DNA from 2 places in the Corynebacterium fournieri genome. Region 2 is predicted to be linked to the other one. Evidence: riboswitches for the same ligand, from Rfam matches in the RefSeq annotation. Region 2 holds a riboswitch; the other holds the start of a gene.

Region 1 (11,247 bases), 260 kb from region 2:
CAAGCCGGGCCGCTAACGCCGCTATTTCGAACCTTTTCTCTCATCTCCAGTTAGGACTCCGCATGGCGCGCACACGCCGTTTGCAATCCGATCCCCTTATTTTCTTCACCGCTCTCGGCTTCATTTTGGTCTTCGTGGGTGTCACGCTGGCGTTCGGCGACCAGGCGCGGCAAACATACGCCGCCATCTCCGGTTGGCTGATGGACCACTTCACGTGGCTCTACATCGGCGGCATTTCCGCCACGCTGGTGTTTCTCATCTGCGTATTCGTCTCCCGTTACGGCAACTTGCGCCTGGGCGACGATGACGATGAGCCGGAGTATTCCTACCCGGTGTGGTTCGCCATGCTTTTTGCCGCCGGCATGGGCGCGACGCTGTTGTTCTGGGGCGCGGCCGAGCCGCTCAACCACGCCTACAACCCGCCGCGCGGCGGGTACGAATCCATGAGCCGCGACGCGATCATCCAGGCGTTCCAGTTCACCTACTACCACTTCGGTATCCACATGTGGGTCATCTTCACCCTGCCGGGGCTGGCCGTAGGTTACTTCGTCTATAAGCGAAAGATGCCCGCGCGAATGTCGTCGATGTTCGCGCCGCTGCTCGGAGGCAAGGTCTACGAAGCGCCGGGCAAGCTTCTCGACGCCTTAGGCATCATCGGCACCGTCTTCGGCCTCGCCGTCTCCGTTGGTCTCGGCGTGCTGCAGGTCTCTGCGGGCATGAACATTCTTTGGGACGTCCCTCTGGTGACCCCCGTGCAGATCGCCATCATCTGCGCTATCACACTGGCCGCCTCCATCTCGGTGGCCACCGGCCTGGACAAAGGCGTGAAAATCCTGTCCAACCTGAACATCGCCGGCACCGTGCTGCTGATGATCTTCGTGCTGGTCACCGGCCCCACGCTGAAGCTATTAGGCCAGATCACCGAATCCTTCGGCATCTACGCCCAGTCGCTGCCGGAGCTGATGTTTTGGGTTGACTCCTACAACGACAACCCGGGCTGGCACGCCACCTGGACTGCCTTCTACTGGGCGTGGACGATTTGCTGGTCGCCGTTCGTGGGCATGTTCTTCGCCCGCATCTCCCGCGGCCGCAGCGTCCGCGAGTTCATCGGCGGCACGCTGCTGTTGCCCACCACGTTCGACCTGCTCTGGTTCTCCATCTTCGGCCGCGCCGCCATCGACATGGAAGAGCAGAACCCCGGCGTGCTGACCAAGCCGGTCGTCGAGGACGGCGACACGCCGCAGGCACTGTTTACCCTGCTGGCGGACTACCCGCTCTACACTGTCACCGGAGCCCTGGCACTGGTGGTGATCGTGTTCTACTTTGTCACCTCCATGGACTCCGCCGCGATGGTGCTGGACATGTTCGCCTCCGGCGAGGAGAACAAGTCGCCCACCTACTACCGGGTCGGCTGGGTCGTCGCCGTCGGGCTGGTCACCGGCGCGCTGCTGTTTATCAACGACTCCGGCATCGACGCGCTGCAGCAAGTGGTGATCATCATCGCCCTGCCGTTCTTCTTCATGTACTTCATCATGATGTACTCGCTGGTCAAGGCGATGAACGACGATTCCGCAGCGGCACGCAAGACCCGCTCGCGCACCTGGGAGAAAACCGATACGGCGGAAAAGCTCGAGGAGGGCGAGAACAAGCCCGCGCCGGGCTACGACTCGCAAGGAAACGAGGTGGAGCGCCCCGAGCTGGAGTACGACGCGGAGGACGACTCCTGGAAGTTCCCGGAAGGCTTCCGCCTCGACCGCAGCGGCGAGAGCGAGACGCTTGTCGACGAGCGGCGTCCCGACTAGCCGCTACTGCCCGCGCTGCAGCCGCATCCGGCGGTGCGGGATTCCGGTGTCGAGGAACTCGTCGCCCTCGGCAACCAAGCCGAACTGCTCGTAGTAGCCCACCAGCCCAGCCTGGGCCTCGACGACGAGATCGCCGGGGAAGCGCTCGGAGTACTCGATGCCGGCGCGCACAATCTGCGGGCCGAGCCCAGAGCCGCGGTGGTCGGGGTGGACCACAAACCGGCCGAAGCGCGAGCCGGTGCCGGTGGGGAAGACGCGACCGCAGCCGACCACGGTATCGCCGTCGCAAGCGAGGATGTGGCGGGTGTCCGGGTGCGCGTCTTGGTCGTCGATTTCGTTGAAGGGGCAGTTCTGCTCCGCCACGAAGACGTCCACGCGCAGCTTGTACAGCTGGTGGATCTCAAGCGGCGTCATCTCATGCAGTGACTTGAGGCTGATCATATTTCGGCTCAATCCTTCCTGTCTTGCCGTAGGAAAGGTGTCGGTGCGCCCACTCGAAGGGGCCTTGCTTGCCCGCGCGCTCCAGGGCCACCGCGAGGAGCAGGCTGATTGCCCAGACGGCGAAGCCGATGAGCAGCTTGCCGGTCACCGAGGCTTCGAGGCCGATGCCCAGAAACGCCGGCGTGCACAGCAGGATAAACAGCACGGATTGCGCCAGGTAGCCGGACATGGAGCGCTTGCCCAAGGCGACGAAGGCGCGGGCCCAGCCAGGGACCTCGTTGTGCAGCCGGTCCGTAGCCAGCGCCAGCGCCGCCAGGATGCCGGGCCCGGTGAGATACCCCACTGCCTGGTTGAGTACGAAAAACGGCATCTCCCACTCGGCGGGCAATACGCCGGCGGCGGCCAGGCCCCAGGGCAGGCCGACGCACAGCACGATCAGCCCGGTGATCACGGTCCAGGTGGTGAGGGTGCGCCGGTGCGCGGCGACGTCGACAAGCACCCGCTCCCGCGCCCACACGTATCCGATGAGGGCCAGCGCCAACAGCTGGAGCGCTGCGAACGGCTGCAGCCCAAGCATGCCTACCGCCATAGAGAAGTTGGAGGAAAAGTACGCGGCCGGGGTGTCCAAGGTGATGGTGGGGTCCGATTCGATGAAGCCCTCGGTGGCATCGAAGTACACGGACGCTACCGCGCCGAATGTGCCGAAGGCGGTGAACAGGCCGAGGATGATGTAGGCGATGATGCGCAGCGTTTTCGAGCTCAGCGTGAGCATGGCGGCCAGCGCGATGCCCACCAACCCGTAGGTGAGCATGATGTCGCCGTAGAACAGCAAGAAACTGTGGGCGAGGCCGAACAGCGCGAGGAAGCCATAGCGGCGCCACAGCACGCGCCGGGCCTGCTTGGCGGGGTAGTGCTTACGGTAGAGGCTGGCGGCGACGAGCCCGAAGCCGAAGCCCAGCAGCGTGGAAAACATGGGCAGGCCGCGCACGTGGATGAACATGGCGGCGAACACCGCGCCGAACTGGTCGAGCACGCTGTCGGGGCGCACGCCGCCGACGGACCAGCCGACGCGGGACTGGTCCTCCGACCAGTCGTTGATGATCCAAGCTTGGGCGACGTTGGCCATGGCGATGCCAAGCAGCGCGGTGCCGCGGGCGAGGTCGGGAACGATCAGGCGGGGTTGCGTGGCTGTGTGCTGTCGGCTGTCGTGCATGGGCGATAAGTTACCCGACTGCGGGGGAGCGGGCTACGTGCGCGGAAGCTGTGCCGAAGCGCTCCCAAAGCCGAAAGAGATGTGGTTGAATATCTCTGTTGTTACTCATGTTGCCAATGTGATTGGGGAAATTATGCGCCGTTCGCCCGCCGCTCGCCTTCTCGCCGCCACGATGCTGCTTGTGACCTCGGTGGTCGCAGGCAGCCCAGCGGCGCACGCCCAAGAAGCGGAGGCACCGGTCGGCGACGTGCTCAACTACGTCTGGCGCACCGATCCGGTGTCCAAGACGCTGGCGGCCAAGCCGCTGGCAGACAAAGTGCTGCACCGCGTGCCCGGCTCGTTTTTCGACGCCCCGCGCACACCCCCGGAGGCGGAGGACGCGATGCGCCACGGCCGCGCCCTCTATGGCCCGAGCACCCCGCTCTACGTCGGCTCCGAGCCCGGCAAGGAAGTCATGTGCACCACCACCGCGGCCGGCTACAACGACCGCGGGGAGAAGATCGCCATCACCGCCGGGCACTGCGGCAAGGTGGGCGACGCGGTGAGCTCCGCGGACGCCTGGCAGCTCGGCCGCACCGGCACCATCACACACGTCAATCCGCAGCTGGACTACGCGGTGATCACCCTGGGTGCGAACACGGAGGTCACCCGCTCCTACAACGGTGTGACCGTCAACCACCTCGGCGGCGCGCCAGTGCGTCCCGGCGGCGTGGTGTGCAAAACGGGCGTGGCCTCCGGCACCACCTGCGGCTACACCTTCAGCGACTGGGAGGCGCGCAACACCAACCACGTCTGCGCCATGCAGGGCGATTCCGGCGCGCCGCTGATGGTGGACGACCGCGTCATCGGCCTGGTCAGCGGCGGTATCTGGGGCCCGCCGCTGAACGTGGCGTGCCGTACGCCGCTGCAGGGGCCCATCCACGCGCCGACAGCCGCGCTGCGCATGGACTCGGTGCTGGCAGACATCCCGGGCGGGTTCCGCCTGCCTTAGCTCTCCAGGGCTGCGATTACGTCGGCGACCATCCGTGGGTTGCCGGCAACGCACCAGGTCACCCCGCCTGCGTCGACTTTCTCGGCCCGCCCGCCCACGGCCTCAACGAGCGCCTTGCCGGGCAGCCAATCCCAGTCCGCCACGCTGTGCTGCAGCCACGCGCCCATCTGGCCCGAGGCGATGTTGGCCAGGTCCACAGAACCGGCCCCCATCATGCGGATTGTCGCCGCCTCGCGCACGGGCTTGAGCCACACCTCGCGCCGCGCGTCGACGGCCATGTCCGTGGGGTGCAGGTACGTCACCAAAGCACTTTCGCTTAACGACGCCTCCGGCAACATCCCCAACTCCACCCCGTCACGCGTGGCCGTGCCGTCGACCGCCAGCCACGTCGTGTCCGTGGCGGGGCGGTGCACTGCGCCGATGGCGGGGGTGCGCGCCGAGGCGTCGTCTACAAGCGCCAGCGCGGAGCAGAAGTAGCCGGAGCCCTGCGAGAAGTTGTACGTGCCGTCCACCGGGTCGATCACCCAGGTGCGGCCGGTTTGAGAGGCGCGCGACGCGCCTTCTTCTCCGAGCACGCCGTCGTCGCCGCGCAGCGCCTCAAGCACCTCGGCGACAAACGCCTCGGCCGCACGGTCGGCGTCCGTCACCACGTCCGAAATGGACGTTTTGTAGTCCGTGCCCACGCCCTGCGCACGCATGCGCAGGGCGAGCTGGCCCGCGTGGCGCACCAACGCTTCGGCGAGCTCGGCATCGGAGTCGTTTCGGTGGTCAGAGATAAAGGCTTGCGTATCGGTCACGCGGCCATTATTGCGCAGACGGGGAAGCTGCGCGTGTGTCCTCGTTTTCCTCCAAGTACACGTTCGAGCCCAGGTCGCGGAACTCCTGCGCCATCTCCTGCTCTCCGCTTCGCGCCGCAGCCCCGGTGACAGGCTTCTGCCCGGCGTCGAAGTCGAAGGCCGGCATGCCGAGATCTGCGATCTGGTCGCCGAACTCGTCGCGGATGTCCTGGCTGATGCGCATGGAGCAGAACTTCGGCCCGCACATGGAGCAGAAGTGCGCCGTTTTCGCGGGCTCCGCCGGCAGCGTCTCGTCGTGGTAGGACTGCGCGGTGTCCGGATCCAGCGAGAGTGCGAATTGGTCGTGCCAGCGGAACTCGAAACGGGCCTTGCTCATCGCGTCGTCCCAGTCGCGCGCGCCCGGGTGCCCCTTCGCCACGTCCGCCGCGTGAGCGGCGACCTTGTAGGTGATCACGCCGGTTTTCACGTCGTCGCGGTTGGGCAGGCCCAGGTGCTCCTTCGGGGTGACGTAGCACAGCATGGCGGTGCCGCCGGCCGCGATGTTGGCGGCGCCGATGGCAGAGGTGATGTGGTCGTAGCCCGGGGCGATGTCGGTGACCAGGGGTCCGAGCGTGTAAAACGGTGCGCCACCGCACCACTCCTGCTCCTTGTCGTTGTTGACCTGGATCATGTTCAGCGGCACGTGGCCCGGGCCCTCGATCATGACCTGCACGTCGTAGTCCCAGGCGCGCTTGCACAGCTCGCCGATGGTTTTCAGCTCGGCGAACTGGGCGGCGTCGTTGGCATCGGCCACAGAGCCGGGCCGGAGGCCGTCGCCAAGCGAAAACGCGACGTCGTACTTGGCAAAGATCTCGCAGAGCTCGTCGAAGTTTTCGTAGAGGAAGGACTCCTTGTGGTGCGCCAGGCACCAGCCGGCCATGATGGAGCCACCGCGGGAGACGATGCCGGTGACGCGCTTGGAAGTCAGCGGCACGTACGGCAGACGCACGCCGGCATGCACGGTCATGTAGTCCACGCCCTGCTCGCACTGCTCGATGACGGTGTCGCGGAAGATCTCCCACGTCAAGTCCTCGGCGACGCCGCCGACCTTCTCCAGCGCCTGGTAGATCGGCACCGTGCCAATCGGCACGGGGGAGTTGCGCAGGATCCACTCGCGGGTGGCGTGGATATCGTCGCCGGTAGACAGATCCATGACCGTGTCCGCGCCCCAGCGGGTGGCCCAGCGCAGCTTGTCCACCTCCTCGCGGATGGACGAGGTCACCGCAGAGTTGCCGATGTTGGCGTTGATCTTGGTCAAAAACGCGTTGCCGATGATCATCGGCTCGCTTTCCGGGTGGTTGACGTTGTTCGGGATGATCGCGCGCCCCGCCGCGACCTCCGCGCGCACCTTCTCCGGGTCGCAGTGCTCGCGCAGCGCCACAAACTCCATCTCGCGGGTGATCTCGCCGCGGCGCGCGTACGCCATCTGGGTCACGCGCTTGCCGTCCTTGGCGCGCAGCGGATTGCGCGATTCACCCCGCCACTCCTCGCTGGCGCTGCCGCGTTTGACGGCGGAACGGCCGTCGTCAAGCAGATTGCGCTCGCGGCCGCTGTATTCCTCTACGTCGCCGCGGCCCGTGATCCACTCGCCGCGCAGGTTGGGCAGGCCCACCTCCGGCTCCGCGTACGGCCCGCGCGTGCGGTAGATCTTGAACGGCGCGTTCGGGCCGGTGGGGGAGTCGTCCAACTCGATCGCAGTCTCCGGAACCTCCAGGCCGTCGCGCATAATTGGGGCGTAGGAGTGCTTCGGGTGGATTTCGTTTGCGTACAAGTCGGCATGCTTTTCAGACATGACCATCTCCTTACTTCCTTCGCTGGTGCTAACCAGACAGGTTCGAACGGTGCTCGCGCAGGCCAAAGCGCGATCTCAGCCCGGTGCCCCGGGCGCCCGTGTGGGGTCGCAGGCCACTGTATCCCGTCTTGGCCGCCGCGTCAGGCGGTTCGCTAGACTTCCCCCTTATGCAGCCGGAGACTCAAGCACGAATCAAGGACTTAAGCTCCACCCTCTCCACAATTGAGAAGGTGATGGACCTCGACGTGCTACGTGAGCGCGCCCGCGAGCTCGAAGCGCAAGCCGGCGACCCCAGCCTGTGGGACAACCCCGCGCACGCCCAACAGGTCACCACCGAGCTTTCCAACGTGCAGGCGCGGTTGAAGAAGGTCACCTCGCTGCGCTCGCGTATCGACGACCTGCCGGTGATGTACGAACTGGCGGAAGAAGAAGGCGACGCCTCCATGGCCGACGAGGAGCTGGCCGACGTAGCCGTGCAGATCGACTCGTTGGAAGTGCAAACCATGCTCTCCGGCGAGTACGACCAGCGCGAGGCCGTGGTGAACATCCGCTCCGGCGCCGGCGGCGTGGACGCGGCGGACTGGGCCGAGATGCTCATGCGCATGTACACCCGCTGGGCCGAAAAGGCGGGACACAAGGTGGATGTTTACGACATCTCCTACGCCGAGGAGGCCGGCATCAAATCCGCCACCTTCGTCGTGCACGGCGAATACCTCTACGGCCAGCTCTCCGTGGAACAGGGCGCGCACCGCCTCGTGCGCATCTCTCCCTTTGACAACCAGGGCCGCCGACAGACTTCCTTCGCCGAGGTGGAGGTGCTGCCCGTGGTGGAGCAGACCGACCACATCGACATCCCGGATTCGGACATCCGCGTCGACGTCTACCGCTCGTCCGGCCCCGGCGGGCAGAGCGTGAACACCACCGACTCCGCGGTGCGCATCACCCACATTCCCACCGGCATTGTGGTGACCTGCCAAAACGAAAAATCCCAGATTCAGAACAAGGCGTCGGCGCTCAACGTGCTGCAGTCGAAGCTGCTGGAGAAGAAGCGCCAGGAAGAAAAGGCGGAGATGGACGCGCTTGGCGCCGGCGGCAACGCCAGCTGGGGCAACCAGATGCGCTCCTACGTGCTGCACCCGTACCAGATGGTCAAAGACCTGCGCACGGAGTACGAGGTGGGCGACCCGCAGAAGGTGCTCGATGGCGACATCGACGGATTTTTGGAGGCCGGCATCCGCTGGCGCATGGCGCAGCAGCAAGAGTCCGATTAAGCCGCGCAATATGAAAGGGCGCAGGAGCGGTTGCCGCTGCTGCGCCCGGGGGCGGGGGACGTTAGGCGTCGCGAAGGTCGATGCCCTTGGTCTCAGGCAGGATCTTCATGCTGATGAGCGTGAGCACGCACAGCACCACCACGTAGATGCCGGAGATGTGCGTTAAATCGTGGGCGGCAAACCACTGGAAGATGTACGGGGCGGTGCCGCCGAACACGGCCACTGACAGCGAGTAAGCGAAACCGATGCTGCTGGTGCGCTGGGACGTGGGGAAGACCTCCGCCATCACCGGCGCCAGCAGCGCGCCACCCGCGGCCACCGCCACGACGGCGACGGTGGCAGCGACGAGCATGGTCCACGGCCGGGAATCGATCATGCCCATCAGCGGGATCTGCAGCAGGCCCACCGCGATGGCGAAGGTGTACATGACTGGTTTACGGCCGATCTTGTCTGAAAGTGCGCCCCACAGCGGCAGGGCGATCAGGCCGCAGGTCTGGGCGAAGACGGACACCCAGTACGCGCCTTGGGTGGACATGCCCTCGTGGGTGATGGCGTAGGTGGAAACGTAGGAGGTCCAGGTGTAGTGGGCCGCGGTCACGCCTGAGACCATGCCGATGACCAGCAAGATGTTGGCCCAGTTCGCGCGCGCCGGGGTCTGGGGGCGCGTCTCGGCGAGGTGGTCGTAGGAGTCCGCCCCGCCCTCCTGGATCTCGTTGAAGTGCTCCGACTACTGCATGTGGCGGCGCAGGTAGAGGGCCACGAAGGCCGCTGCCGCACCCAGCCAGAACGGGACGCGCCAGCCCCAGGCGCCGATCTGCTCGTCCGAAAGCACAAGCGAGATGATTCCGCCGAGGGTGTAGGCGATCACGGAGCCGCCGAAGATGGACATGTAGACCAGCGAGCCCCACTTTCCGCGGCGATCGCGCGGGGCAATCTCGGGGATGTAGCTGTTGGCGGTTGCAGATTCACCGCCGTGCGCGAAGCCTTGAATCACGCGCACCAGCAGCAGGCCCACGGAGGCCCAGATGCCGATCTGCTCGTAGGTCGGCATTACGCCGATGATCACAGCGGAGACCGCCATGATGATGATCGTCATCATGAGCACGTTCTTGCGTCCCACGCGGTCCGCGATGCGGCCGAAGACGATGCCTCCGAGCGGGCGGACCAGGAATCCGACGGCGAAGACGCCGAACGTGGCCAGCAGGGGCGGAGGTGGGGTCGGATTTGTCGAAGAAGGCGGCTGCGATAAACGGGGCGAATACAGCGTAGGAGCTCCACTCGAACCATTCGAGGAGCTGTCCGATGAGGCTGGCGCCCAGCGACTTCCTGTCGGCTGGGCGTTCCGCCGCGATATGGGTTGTGCCCAGATCAAATCGTTGTTTCGTACTTACGGGTCCTCCTTCGGGCTCGGGTGCTTGAACGGAAATGTATTAGCTGGGTCACGTTCCCGGCGTGGGAATGACGCAAAACACCCAAGATCGATTTGACAGCAGTCGCGCAGTTTGCCGAAACCGCTCTGACCAGCCCGTTCCCGTGGTTGCACCTTTAGTTGTGTGTTCGTTATGCGAACTCGAGTGCTCCATGCGCACCCACGAACGGGGGGAGTGGCTTACCTTGCATATCGGTGGACAAGGTGCGGTTTCACAACTTTGTTAGGAAATGAGTCGCGCGCCACACTTTGTGGCGCGTACATTGAGCGCAACGGTGGCTAGCCACACGGCAGTTGCCACGGTCTGGCGTAACAAAGGAGGAGCAATGGCTGCACTCAGTCCAGAAGAGCTGAGCACGGAAAGCCTCGCTGAGATCTTCGCCGCGGGCGGTCGACCTGCGGACAGCGAGCGCGAAATCAAAATCATCGACACCACGCTGCGCGACGCGCACCAGTCCATTTGGGCCACCCGCATGCGTACCGAGCACATCATGGACCTGCTCGACGACGTCACCAACGCCGGCTTCGAGCATGTGGACCTGGTTGCACCGATCCAGTTCGACGTGCCGGTGCGCTACCTCAGGGAGGACCCCTGGGAGCGTGTGCGCAAGGTCCACGAGGCGGCGCCGAACACGAAGTTCCGCTCCATGGTGCGATCCCGCAACCTGGCGTCCTTCGACTTTTTGCCTGACGACGTCATCCATGCCTGGGTCGAGCGCCTCTATGCGAACGGTTTCCGCGTCATCGGTGCCTTCGACGGCCTCAACGACATCGACAACATCGCCGACACCCTCATCCTGGCCAAGGAACTCGGAGCCGAGACCTACGGCTGCCTGTCCTACTGCCTGTCGCCGGTGCACACCGACGAGCTCTACATTGACAAGGCCCAGGAGCTGGTCGAGCGCACCAACGTGGACCGCATCATGCTCAAAGACGCCGGCGGCCTGCTCACCCCGGACCGCATGAAGACGCTGATCCCGGCGATCCGCAGCGCGATCGGCAACGACCTGCCGCTGGAGGTCCACACCCACTCCCTGACCGGCCTGTCGCCGCTGACCTACATCTACGCGGCCGAGCTCGGCGTGGACTCCATTCACACGTCGATCGCCCCGCTGGCCAACGGCCAGGGCCAGCCGGCAACCCAGGCGCTGGCCCGGGACCTGCGTGCGCTGGGCTACACCGTCAACATCGACGACGAGCGCGTGGACAACGCCAGCAAGAAGCTGCAGGAGATCGCGGACCGCGAGGACAAGCCGGTGGGCAAGCCGCGCGCGTTCGACGGCGTGCACTACATGCACCAGCTGCCCGGCGGTATGCTCACCAACTTCGAGTCCCAGCTGGCCACCGCGGGCCTGTCGGACCGCTTCGAGGATCTGCTCTACGAAACTGCCCGTGTGCGCGAAGAACTCGCGTACCCGATCATGATCACCCCGTTTGCCCAGTTCGTGGGCACCCAGGCTGTGATGAACGTG
Region 2 (11,247 bases):
CGTGGGCGAGTCCGGCTCCGGCAAGTCCGTGACGTCGTTGGCGGTGATGGGCCTTTTGCCCGAGTACGCCAAGGTCACCGGCTCGGTGAAGTTCGCGGGCGACGAGCTGTTGGGCAAGTCCGACGCCGCGATGTCCAAGATCCGCGGCAACGGCATCGGCATGATCTTCCAGGACCCGCTCTCCGCCCTGACCCCGGTCTACGACATCGGTACCCAGCTGGTGGAAGCCATCCAGGCGCACAACACCATCTCCAAGTCGAAGGCGATGGACCGCGCAGCGGAGCTGCTGGACTTGGTGGGCATCCCCGAGCCGAAAAAGCGCCTGCGGTCGTTCCCTCACGAGTTTTCCGGCGGCATGCGCCAGCGCGTGGTCATTGCCATCGCGATCGCCAACAACCCCAAGGTGCTGATCGCAGACGAGCCGACCACGGCGTTGGACGTGACCATCCAGGCGCAGATTCTCGAGGTGATTAAGAAGGCGCAGCGCGAAACCGGCGCGGCCTGCATCATGATCACTCACGACATGGGTGTCGTCGCTGGCACTGCCGACGATGTGCTGGTGATGTACGGCGGCCGCCCGGTCGAGCGCGCCGAGGTGCACGAGCTGTTCGGCAGCCCGAAGATGCCGTATTCGGTCGGTTTGCTCGGCTCAACGCCGCGCGTGGACCAGCCGTCCTCTGAGCCGCTGACCTACATCGACGGCAACCCGCCGATGCTCATCGACGTCGCGGACCGCTGCCAGTTCGCGCCCCGCTGCCCCATCGCCGTGGACGAGTGCCTGGCCAAAGAACCGGCGCTCATCCCCGACAAGGGCGACAACGACGACCACCTGGTTGCCTGCATCCGGCGCGAGGAAATCGTCGAAGGCAAGATCAACGGCAAGCCGCTGTTTCCCGCCCCGGTCCTGCCGGAGAACAAGTTCGCCGGCATCCCGCGCGATCAGCGCGAGGTCACGCTCGAGGTGGAGAACCTGCACCGCGAGTTCCCCCTGACCAAGGGCGCGCTGGTGAAGCGCCGCATCGGCACCGTCACCGCCGTCAACCACATCTCTTTCGACGTGCGCGCCGGCGAGTGCATGGCGATCGTGGGCGAGTCCGGCTCTGGCAAGACCACTACCCTGCTGGAGATTATGAACCTGGAGCCGGAGGGCGACTCCCGAATTGTCATTTGCGGCCAGGACGCCGCGAAGATGAACGCGTCCCAGCGGCGCGAGGCGCGCAAGAACATCCAGATGGTGTTCCAGGATCCGATGAGCTCGCTGAACCCGCGCATGACCGTCAAGGAAATCATCCAGGAGCCGCTCGACGCGCTCGGGTACGAAGGTGACAAAGATGCCCGCATATCAGAGCTGATGCGCACCGTGGGCTTGGATGCGAAGCAGCTGGACCGCTTCCCCGGCCACTTCTCCGGCGGGCAGCGCCAGCGCATCGGCCTCGCCCGCGCGCTGGCCACCAACCCGTCCGTGATTGTGCTGGACGAGCCGGTCTCCGCGCTCGACGTGTCCATCCAAGCTGGCGTGATCAACTTGCTGGATTCTTTGAAGCGCAAATTGGGTCTGTCCTATTTGTTTGTCGCACACGATCTGTCCGTGGTGCGCCACCTGTCGGACCGCGTGGCTGTGATGTACAAGGGCAACTTCGTGGAGTTCGGCGACACGGACGATGTCTTCGATACCCCTGAGCACCCGTACACCAAGGCGTTACTGTCGGCGATTCCGATTCCGGACCCGGACGCGGAGCGCTCCCGTGTGCGCACGGTGTACACGCCCGAGGAGGTCACACCCTCTTAACCTCCACGTCCACGTCCACTTTGGGCAGCAGCTTTTCCTGCTGCGCCCACATGTCCCACCACGGCGCGTAGCCCGGGTCACGCTCAAGGGCCCGGGCTTTCCTCGTTACCGCGGCCGCGCTCACCCGCAGCGTGTCCACGTCCCCGCGCGCTTTCGCAGCGCCTATCGACGCCTCCGTGACCGCCCCCACCCCCTCAACAATCACATCCGCCCCCGGTTCGAGCGGGACCCACTCGGCGCGCCGGTTTCGCTGCCAGTCCCAGCGCCAAAACCCCGGGTGCCGCGGATCGAGCACGTCCTCGGCTACCATCCGGGCGCCCGCGGCCAGGCCGTTCCAGCCGGGGTAGAAATCGTCCAGGTGCACCACCCGGATGCCCAAGGCGTGGCCGATTTGGTTGGCCAGGGTGGTTTTGCCGGCGCCCGAAGGCCCGTCGATAAGCAAGGTGTACGTCATCGCACAGCCCACACCGGGCGCAGATAGCCCGTCGCCCACGCGAGCGCGAGCGCGGCGGCGGCGACGGCAACGCACGCGGCCATGACTGCCCAATCGCGGGTGCGGAGTTTGGATTCGCGGGCCCACATGCGCGTGTGCGGCCCGCCGAAACCGCGCGCTTCCATGGCGGAGGCCAGCTTGCCGGCGCGGCGCAGCGACATCACCAAAAGGCCGAACGAGAGGGAAAACCAGTACTTGATCTTGCCCTGGTCGGCGATGCCACGCGCCCGGCGGGAGCGGCGCATGGCGTCGAGGTCGCTGCGAAGAAGCGTGAGCATGCGCAGCGCCGCGACGGTGCCGATGACGAAGCGCTCAGGCAGGTGCAGCACCTGCGCCAGTCCGTCGCCGAGGTCCGTGGGGTCCACGTCTGCCGAAAGCAGCACGACAGGCAGCGCGATCGCCAACACGCGCAGGATCACAGCCCACGCGAGCGAGACCGACAGTTCAGTGACGTGCACCAGCCCCCACTCGAAATACGTCTGCCCTCCCGCCTGGCCGTAGAGGGCCATGGGGATGCCCGCGAGCGGTGCGACAAGCAGAATCGGCGCCGCGCGTTTGAGAAAACGGCCGAAGCTCAAGCCGCACAGCGGCACCATCGACAGTGTGAAGGCGAGCACGACGGTGGCGGAGACCCAGTCGATGGTGAACATCAGCGGCGTGGTCAAAAGCGCCAGGCCGAGGATGCGCGTGACGGGGTTGATGCCGCGAAGGAGATTCATTTACCGCTCACCCGCCGTGATGTGCTCGACGTGGTCGCCCAAGGAGGCGATGAATGCTTCGTCGTGAGTGATGGAAATGACGGTCACGCCCTGTTCGGTCAGCTCGCGGATCAGCCCGACGAGCTCCACAAAGGTGCGGTCGTCTTGGCCGAACGTCGGCTCGTCCAAGATCAGCAGCTGGGGTGCGTTGACCAGGGCGGTGGCCACGGACAGGCGCCGCTTCTCCCCGCCGGAGAGGGTGAACGGGTTCGCGTTGACCAGGTGCTCGAGGCGCAGCCGGTGCAGAAGGTCGTCTATGCGTGTCTGCGGCGCGCCCGAAAGCGCCATCTCCTCGCGCACGGTGGCGGTGACGAATTGGTGCTCCGGTTCCTGGAACACGTAACCGATGCGGTGTGCAAGGTCCTTCGACGACCACTGAATGGACGGCTTTTCCAGCCCCTGCGCGACGGCGTCCGAGTACTCCACCCGCCCCTGCTTCGGAGCAGTCAGCCCCGCCAGCACCTCGACGAGCGTGGTTTTGCCCGAGCCGTTTTCCCCTGTGATGACGGTGGAGTAACCCTCCGGCGCGCGCACTGTGCGCGGCGGCCCGAAGCGTGTGAGCAGGTCGTGCGTTGCGACGGCCGCAGGCACCCCCGCTGCCACCTTCTTCGCCGGGGGCAGCGCCGGCGCGTCCGGTAGCTCGGCGGCGCTGATGCGCACCAGGCCCGAATTGTCTAGGCGGTAGTAGGTTTCCACCACATCCGCCCAGTGCTTCGGGCGGTGCTCCACCACGATCAAGGTGGCGCCGGTGCGCTGGCAGACCCGGTCCACCGCGGCGATGACCTCGTCGCGGCCGCGCGGATCCAGGTTGGCGGTGGGCTCGTCCAGGACGAGGATGTCCGCTCCCATCGCGATAACGCCCGCCAGTGCAAGGCGCTGCTTCTGCCCGCCGGACAGGTGCGCGGTGCTGTGCTCCAAAGGCACATCCAGGCCCACCGCATCAAGCGCGCGTTCCACCCGCGGCCAGATCTCATGGCGGGGCACGCCGAGGTTTTCGGCCCCGAAGGCGACATCGTCGCCCACGCGGGACAAGATGGTCTGCGCTTCCGGGTCCTGCATGACCATGCCGACGGTTCCGTCCACGTCGATGGTGCCGGAGCGGCTGCCGTCCTCTGAGTCGTCGATAAGCTTCGCAATCACTGCGAGCAACGTGGATTTCCCGGAGCCCGAGTCGCCGGTGATGAGGACGCGCTCCCCGCGCTCGACGTCGAGGTCCACGCCGGTAAACGCGGGAGCCGGGCGGGTGGCGTGCTGGTAGCTCAGCCCCTGCGCTCGAATGGCCAGCGACATCTACGCGGCGGTGTTGAAACGCTCGCGGCCCGCACCGAAGCGGTCCAGCGCGCCAGTCTGGGCCAGCGCCTTGACCAGGTAGTAGCTGAGCACGCCGGCGAGCACCGCACCGGAGATGATCAGGCACGTCAGGTAGATGAGGTTGAACTGCAGGCTCATGGCCAGGTTCGGCGTGAGGAAGAGCTCCAGGATGAACGCGCCGACGCCAGCGCCGATGCCGGAAAGCACCGCGGTCGGAAGCCCGAAGCGGCGGTAGGCGAACACCAGGAACACAAGCTCCGCGCCGAGACCCTGCGCAAGACCGGAGTACACGGTTTCAGGGCCCCACTGGCTGCCGAGCACTGCCGACACGGACGCAGCGAGCACCTCGACGAAGACGGCCGCGCCTGGCTTACGGATGATCAGCCCGCCGAGCACACCACCGGTAAACCAGATGCCGGTGACCAGCCCGCCCAGCCCCGGTGTCAGTGCGTCGAGCGCCTTGAATCCGGCGTAGCCGACGCTGTTCCACACCCAAAACAACAGGCCGCAGGCAACGCCCAGGACGGCTGCAGTGACGATGTCGATGACGCGCCAGGAATTGTTTTTCGGCGCCGCGGGATTGGCGGGTGCAGTCATGTGCTTCCTTCCTATCGCCGGAATTACCCGGATCAGGTTCGACGGTTCGCCGAGGAGTGTTCGGCATCTCAGCCGCCGCGTGCTCTGCGGCGGCACCCGTGTGCGGTTCAGTTATGCACGAATGATGCTACATCAACCACGGTTTACACCGTATGCTGGTCGAGTTCCCAGCTCCGACCGGAAGGATCCCACATGGCCGGTGGCCTACTTGCCCTGCTCGACGACGTCGCCCTGATCGCCCGCACCGCCGCCGCGAGCGCGGACGACGTGGCCGGCATGACCGCGAAAACATCCGCCAAAGCCGCTGGCGTAGTCATCGACGACGCGGCGGTGACCCCGCAGTACGTCTCCGGTGTCACCCCGGCGCGTGAGCTGCCGATGATCTGGCGCATCACCAAAGGCTCGCTGCGCAACAAGCTGCTGATCATCCTGCCGATCGCGCTGTTGCTCAACGCCTTCGCCCCGTGGGCGCTGACCCCGATTCTCATGCTCGGCGGCACGTACCTCGTCTTCGAGGGCGCGGAGAAGATCGCGCACAAGTTCAGTTCCAACGCGGATGAGGAAGCGGAGAAGGCCGCGAACAAGTCCGAAGAAGACGAAGACCATCTGGCCAACAGCGCCATCCGCACCGACCTGATCCTGTCGGCGGAAATCATGATCATCTCCCTCGACGAGGTGAAGGACCAGCCGGTGTGGATGGAGGCGGCCGTGCTGGTGGCCGTGGGCATCTTCATCACGCTTGCCGTCTACGGGGCAGTTGGGCTGTTGGTCAAGATCGACGACATCGGCCGCGGCATGATCGAGCGTGGCAACACACCGAAGCTCGGCCGTGCGCTGGTCAAGGCGATGCCGCACGTGCTCAATGCCATCGGCGTCATCGGCACCGTCGCGATGCTGTGGGTGGGCGGCCACCTGATTATCCGCGGTTTGGACGAAGTGGTGGGCTGGCACTGGCCGCACCACATCATCGCCCTGGGCCAGGAAGCCGTCGGCGGCGGCGCGCTCGGCTGGTTCGTGGAGACCGGCATTTCCATGGTCGCGGGCTTGATCGTCGGCTTCATCGTGCTCGGCGTGGTGCAGCTGGTGAAGAAGCTGCGCTAGCGCCTGCCTACAATTCGCCCTATGGCAGCCAAGCAGTACCCCCTCGCCCCGTCCACGTGGGGCGCGGGCGTGGAAGTGCCCGTGGACCACGTCTCGCAGGCCGCCCTCTTTTCGGATTTCGCGGGGCGGCGAGGCACTACGTATGTGGACGTGGTGCTGGAAGCTAACCCGCTCAACCGGTCGTGGCGGGTCCGCCGGCGCAGCACCGGTGATCTTCCCGGCCCTGTGCTTGGCGAGGTCGCGCCCGAGTGGCGCGCCCACTTTCCTGAGATCGAGCGCATCCACTCCTCTTTCTTGCAGCCGGCGACCGTGGCCGCGGTTAGCCTCAACGGGCAGACGGGCCGGTTCGACGTGCACGTGGTCCTGCCGGAGCCGCAACTTGCGGTGCCGCGCAACAACGCTCCGGAGGACGCGGCGGTGCTGCGGCCCGGCGACATGCTGGTGGTGGATACGTCCGTCGGCGAGTTTGGCGCCGCCGAGCTCGAACAGCGCTCCCCCGGCCAGTGGTTCGTGGGGCTTTTGCCTATGGACGGCGCAACGCTTGCCACCCTCGACGGTCGAGTCCTCGGCGCCCTCACCGAACCCGACAGTGAAGCTGCGCTGCGTTGGCTTCAAGGATTCGAGCACGGTGAGCTGTGGGCGCGCGTTTTGCTGCTGGACGGGATGGCCGGTGTGGACGCCGCCGCTCCGGAGGAGGGCACCGAGCAGGTGCCCGCACTCTCGGGCGCGCCGCAGCGGCGGACCGAACCGTGGCAGCTCATCGATTTCCCCGGCGGCGGGTGGGCTGTCACGGTGGACCGGGACTTCGCCACCGACCCCGACGACGAGGTAAAACCGCGGCACACTGCGCGCTACGTCTCCCTCGGCGGCGGCGCGCGGCCCCAGGAACTCGGTGCACCGACGGAGATGTTCGGGCGCATCGACGAGCCCGCCGAGGAACCGCAACGCCCCGAGCCGACGGCCGTGGCCGCGCAAAATAAGGGGGACGGCTACCTCACGGAGGTGGAGAAAGTCCAGCTCAGACGCAAGAACCGGCGTCGCAGGCGGGGCGGGAGGCACCGTCGCTAAGCAAATGCTCCTACAGTCGGAATTGGAGTGATTCCAACAACAAAGGAGCAACGATGGCTGATAAGGGACCGAACCCGTACGTGGTGGACATTGAGAAGGCGACGCTGGACAACGGGGCGTTCCGCGACACGCTGTGGACCGGCAAGAACCTGCAGCTGACCGTCATGACCATCCCGGTCGGCGGCGAGATCGGCGCCGAGATCCACGACGACCACGACCAGTTCCTCCGCCTCGAGGAAGGCGAGCTGCGCGCGAAGATCGGCCCGTCCGAGGACGACCTCGAGATCGACGAAGTGATCAAGGCTGACTGGGCGGCGTTCGTGCCCGCCGGCAAGTGGCACAATTTCGTCAACGAGTCCGACGCGCCGGCGAAGCTCTACTCCATCTACGCCCCGGCGGAGCACAAGCCGGGCACCCGCCACGAAACCAAGGCGGACGCCGACAACGACCCGAACGAAACCGACGCGGTCTAGCCTCTACTACGCAGGTGAAAGCCCGGATGCGACACGCTCGCATCCGGGCTTTTCTAGCCCACACCCGAGTCGGCGCCAGGTGCTACAGTGCTCTCTGTCTCTTTGCACACTTTGAGTAACATTTGTTGAAAAGGCTAACTTGATGCGCACCTCGTCGAAGCCCCTGTCCCTGATCAGTGCTGGCGTGGCCGGCGCACTTGCATTGGCTGCCGTGCCCCTGCCTGCGGCGCACGCGCAATCGAGCCTGAGCAGCTCCTCCGGCACCCCCGCGAAGAAGCGGACCGAGAAGAAACCGTGGGTGAACGTGGAACCACCGAAGAAGACCGCCTCCTCACCGATGCGGATGCCCAACGGCACCACCATCCAAATCATGGACGACGTACTGGGCAAGTACTCCGAGCACACCGGCTTCCGCACCGGCGATCTGGGCACGATGGCCCCGATCAGCGACGACGAGTTCGCCATGATCTTCGGCGATTCCTTCCGCGGCGATTTCGGCAACGGCTGGATGAGCCCGGTGGGCGTGGTGGCGACGAAGGACGAGGACGGCTTTATCAAGATCGTCCGCCCCATCGACAACACCTCCGAAGTCACCGACATGATCGATTACCACCGCGTCGGTGAGAAAACGCTGATCCCCTCCGACGTGATCAACATCGGCGGCGTGTTGTACATGCAGGGCACGTGGCACGCCCCGCTCGGCACCGTGCTTTCCTCCCAGGTGTGGAAGTCCACCGACCAGGGCAAATCCTGGTCCTCCGTCGCCTCCACCCCCGGCGACTACTTGAGCGGTTTGTCGCAGCTGATCAGCTGGGAGAAGGGACCGGACGGCTACATCTACGCCACGGGCACGAAGTTCGGCCGCGAATCGCCCGTCTTCCTGTTCCGCTTCGAGCCGGAAGACATTGGCAAGCCGGCCAACTGGGAGGTGTACAGCAAATCTTCGGGCGAGTGGGGCAAGGAGGCCGAGCCGATCCTGGACCGCGACGTGCGCGCAGGCGAGATGAACCTGCGCTACATCGACGGGCACTGGGTCCTGGTGATGTTCAACGAGGAAACGGAGGATGTGGAGGTTCGCATTTCCGACACGCTCGAGCGCAACTGGAATGATGTGCGCGTGGCCACTGTGGCCCACAACGGACCGTGGGAGCGCGATCAGACCCCGCTGAACTGGTCCCAGCCCTACGGCGGCTACATCGTGCCGGGGTCGCACCTGGACGACATGGACATCGTCGTGTCCCAGTGGAACACCAAGACCGGCGACCGCTACACCGCCACCCAGTTCAACGTGAAGGGCCTGGACAAGCTGTACGGCATCGACGCCGACGCCGTGCGCGAGGAACCCGTGGTGGAGGTCCTGGAGCCCGGCGCCGAGGCAACGCCCGATGCGGAGGCTGAAGGCAACCAGGCTGAAGACCAGTCGGAAGCGTCCGGCTCCTCCTCCACCGTGCGCACCTTGGCAATCATCCTGGGTGTGCTCGCGGGTGTCGGCGCCATCGGCGCGGCCACGTTGCCGCTGTACAAGGACATGCTGCCGGAATCGGTGCAGGCGATGCTGCCCCAGTAGGTCCTGTCAGCCAAGCCCAGTATCATCGCCCCGGTGCAGCAAAACGTAACTCGTTCGCCGTGGCCGGCCTTGTGGTCGATGATGCTGGGCTTTTTCATGATTTTGGTGGATTCCACCATCGTTTCCGTGGCTATCCCCGCGATCTCGGAGGGCTTGGGGGCGTCGTACAACGAGGTCATCTGGGTCAACTCCGCCTACCTGCTCGCGTACGCGGTGCCGTTGCTGATCACTGGGCGTTTGGGCGATCGCTTCGGCCCCCGCACGATTTACCTTGCGGGCCTGGCGCTGTTTACTGCGTCTTCGTTGGCCTGCGGGCTGGCGGCGTCGCCAGCGGCGCTCATCGCCGCCCGCGCGTTCCAGGGCCTCGGCGGGGCGATGGTGACTCCGCAGACGATGTCGGTGATGATCCGCACGTTCTCTCCGAAGGAGCGCGGTGGGGCGATGGGTGTGTGGGGCGCGACTGCGGGCCTCGCCACCGTCGTCGGGCCGTTGTTGGGCGGTGTGCTTGTCGACGCCTCCGGTTGGCCCTGGATCTTCTTCGTCAACGTCCCGGTCGGCGTGCTCGGTTTGATTCTGGCCTGGATCCACGTCCCCCGGTTGGAGAAGACGAACCGCCACTTCGACTGGGTGGGCGTGGCGTTGAGCTCTGTCGGCATGTTCTGTTTGGTCTTCGGTATCCAGGAGGCGGAGACCTTCGACTGGGACTGGCGCGTGTGGGCGTTGCTTGCGGTCGGCGCCGCAGCCATGGCGGTGTTTTTGCGGTGGCAGTCCACGCAGGGCGAGCGCGCTCTGGTGCCGCTGGCACTGTTCCAGGACCGCAACTTCTCCCTCGCCGGGGTGACCATTTCCACTGTCGGTTTCGCCATTTCCACCTACATCATCCCGTGGATGATCTACGTGCAGACGGTGCAGGGCTTTACTCCCACCCAGGCCGCGCTGCTTGTGCTGCCCTCGGGTCTGGTCTCGGGTGTGCTCTCGCCGTTTATCGGCAAGTTGACCAACACCCACGATCCGAAGCCGTACGCGATCGCGGGCTTGTCCTTGGCTGCCGTGTCGATGGCGCTTTCCGCGCTGATTACCACCCCGGAGGTGGATCCGCGCTGGATGTACGCCATCGCGGTGGTCTACGGCGTGGCCAATTCGATGATGTGGGGCCCGCTTTCCATGATCGCCACCCGCAACCTGGATCCGCGCCTGGCCGGAGCTGGCTCCAGCGTGTACAACACCACCCGCCAGATCGGGGCGGTGATCGGCTCCGCCGCCATCGCCGCAATGATGTCCTCCCAGCTGGCAGCCAAGCTGGGCGGCGGCGCGGGCGAGACGGCCGCGGGCCAGCAAACCGGCCCTCTGCCGGAGGCACTGCACGTCCCGTTCGCCCAGGCAATGGGCAACTCGATGTGGCTGCCGTGCGCCGTCATCGCGGCAGGTGCGGTCGCGGCGTGCTGCTTCGCCCGGACGAAATCCTGGAACGACTGACTACACGCCGCCGGGCAGCGGGATGCGTTCCCAGTCCCCCAACTCGTCGCGGCGGTAGATCAGCTTGTCGGCGTTTTCTCGGCTGCCCCAGAGCTGGAAGAACTCGAAGTGCTCCGGCTGGATGCACCACACGTTGAGACGTTCGCCGTCGAATTTCCTATGCGCGGTGCCCTTCACGCGCACGGAGCGGCGCAGCGGCTGCCACCAGAAGTTCAGCGCCGCGGCTCCGGACATCTCCAACTGCTTGACGGTGGCGGTTCGCTTCCCGGTGCCGAAGTGGAACCCGTCGGAATCCAGGTGGAGAATGTCGACGATTTTAACCTCGGGAAGCCCGAGCTCGTCCACGGTCGCGAGGGAGACGGCGGAGACGTCGCGAAGCCCCTCGTCCACGGCGTGCTCGAACCACTCGGCGAATAACACGTTGGGGTCGCGAGGCAGCGAGGCGAAGTCGACCTCAATCCGCGAGGTCTGCGTCTTCTCCAGCCCCGCGACATAGTCCTGCGACAGGTAGATCATGGCGCGATCGTATCAACGAAACCCCCCGCAGGCGCCGAAACCACATGCGATAACAGTCACACAGCAGGTATGTATGGTCCCATGGCAGACCGCACCCG

The links. A riboswitch is a leader RNA that binds a small molecule or an ion and turns the genes downstream of it on or off. The one in region 2 is predicted to bind thiamine pyrophosphate.
Region 1: it holds a riboswitch for thiamine pyrophosphate, as region 2 does, so the genes downstream of both, thiC (phosphomethylpyrimidine synthase ThiC) here and CFOUR_RS04185 (ECF transporter S component) in region 2, are expected to answer to the same signal.

Annotation. Positions count from the first base shown of each region.
Region 1 covers NZ_CP047210.1:584,474-595,720, forward strand. Annotated here, with positions in the region: gene CFOUR_RS02845 (glycerol dehydrogenase) at 1-16, shown strand, start outside; gene CFOUR_RS02850 (BCCT family transporter) at 63-1,802, shown strand; gene CFOUR_RS02855 (GNAT family N-acetyltransferase) at 1,806-2,243, opposite strand; gene CFOUR_RS02860 (DUF418 domain-containing protein) at 2,218-3,456, opposite strand; gene CFOUR_RS02865 (chymotrypsin family serine protease) at 3,590-4,447, shown strand; gene CFOUR_RS02870 (inositol monophosphatase family protein) at 4,444-5,244, opposite strand; gene thiC (phosphomethylpyrimidine synthase ThiC) at 5,252-7,075, opposite strand; TPP riboswitch at 7,073-7,185, opposite strand; gene prfB (peptide chain release factor 2) at 7,243-8,346, shown strand; partial or broken gene CFOUR_RS02885 (MFS transporter) at 8,408-9,713, opposite strand; gene CFOUR_RS02890 (pyruvate carboxylase subunit B) at 10,102-11,247, shown strand, end outside.
Region 2 covers NZ_CP047210.1:839,739-850,985, reverse strand. Annotated here, with positions in the region: gene CFOUR_RS04205 (dipeptide ABC transporter ATP-binding protein) at 1-1,789, shown strand, start outside; gene CFOUR_RS04200 (nucleoside/nucleotide kinase family protein) at 1,776-2,243, opposite strand; gene CFOUR_RS04195 (energy-coupling factor transporter transmembrane component T family protein) at 2,240-3,001, opposite strand; gene CFOUR_RS04190 (ABC transporter ATP-binding protein) at 3,002-4,330, opposite strand; gene CFOUR_RS04185 (ECF transporter S component) at 4,331-4,948, opposite strand; TPP riboswitch at 4,940-5,058, opposite strand; gene CFOUR_RS04180 (DUF808 domain-containing protein) at 5,141-6,049, shown strand; gene CFOUR_RS04175 (hypothetical protein) at 6,071-7,117, shown strand; gene CFOUR_RS04170 (cupin domain-containing protein) at 7,171-7,590, shown strand; gene CFOUR_RS04165 (DUF4185 domain-containing protein) at 7,733-9,157, shown strand; gene CFOUR_RS04160 (DHA2 family efflux MFS transporter permease subunit) at 9,191-10,633, shown strand; gene CFOUR_RS04155 (pyridoxamine 5'-phosphate oxidase family protein) at 10,634-11,149, opposite strand; gene CFOUR_RS04150 (spermidine synthase) at 11,231-11,247, shown strand, end outside.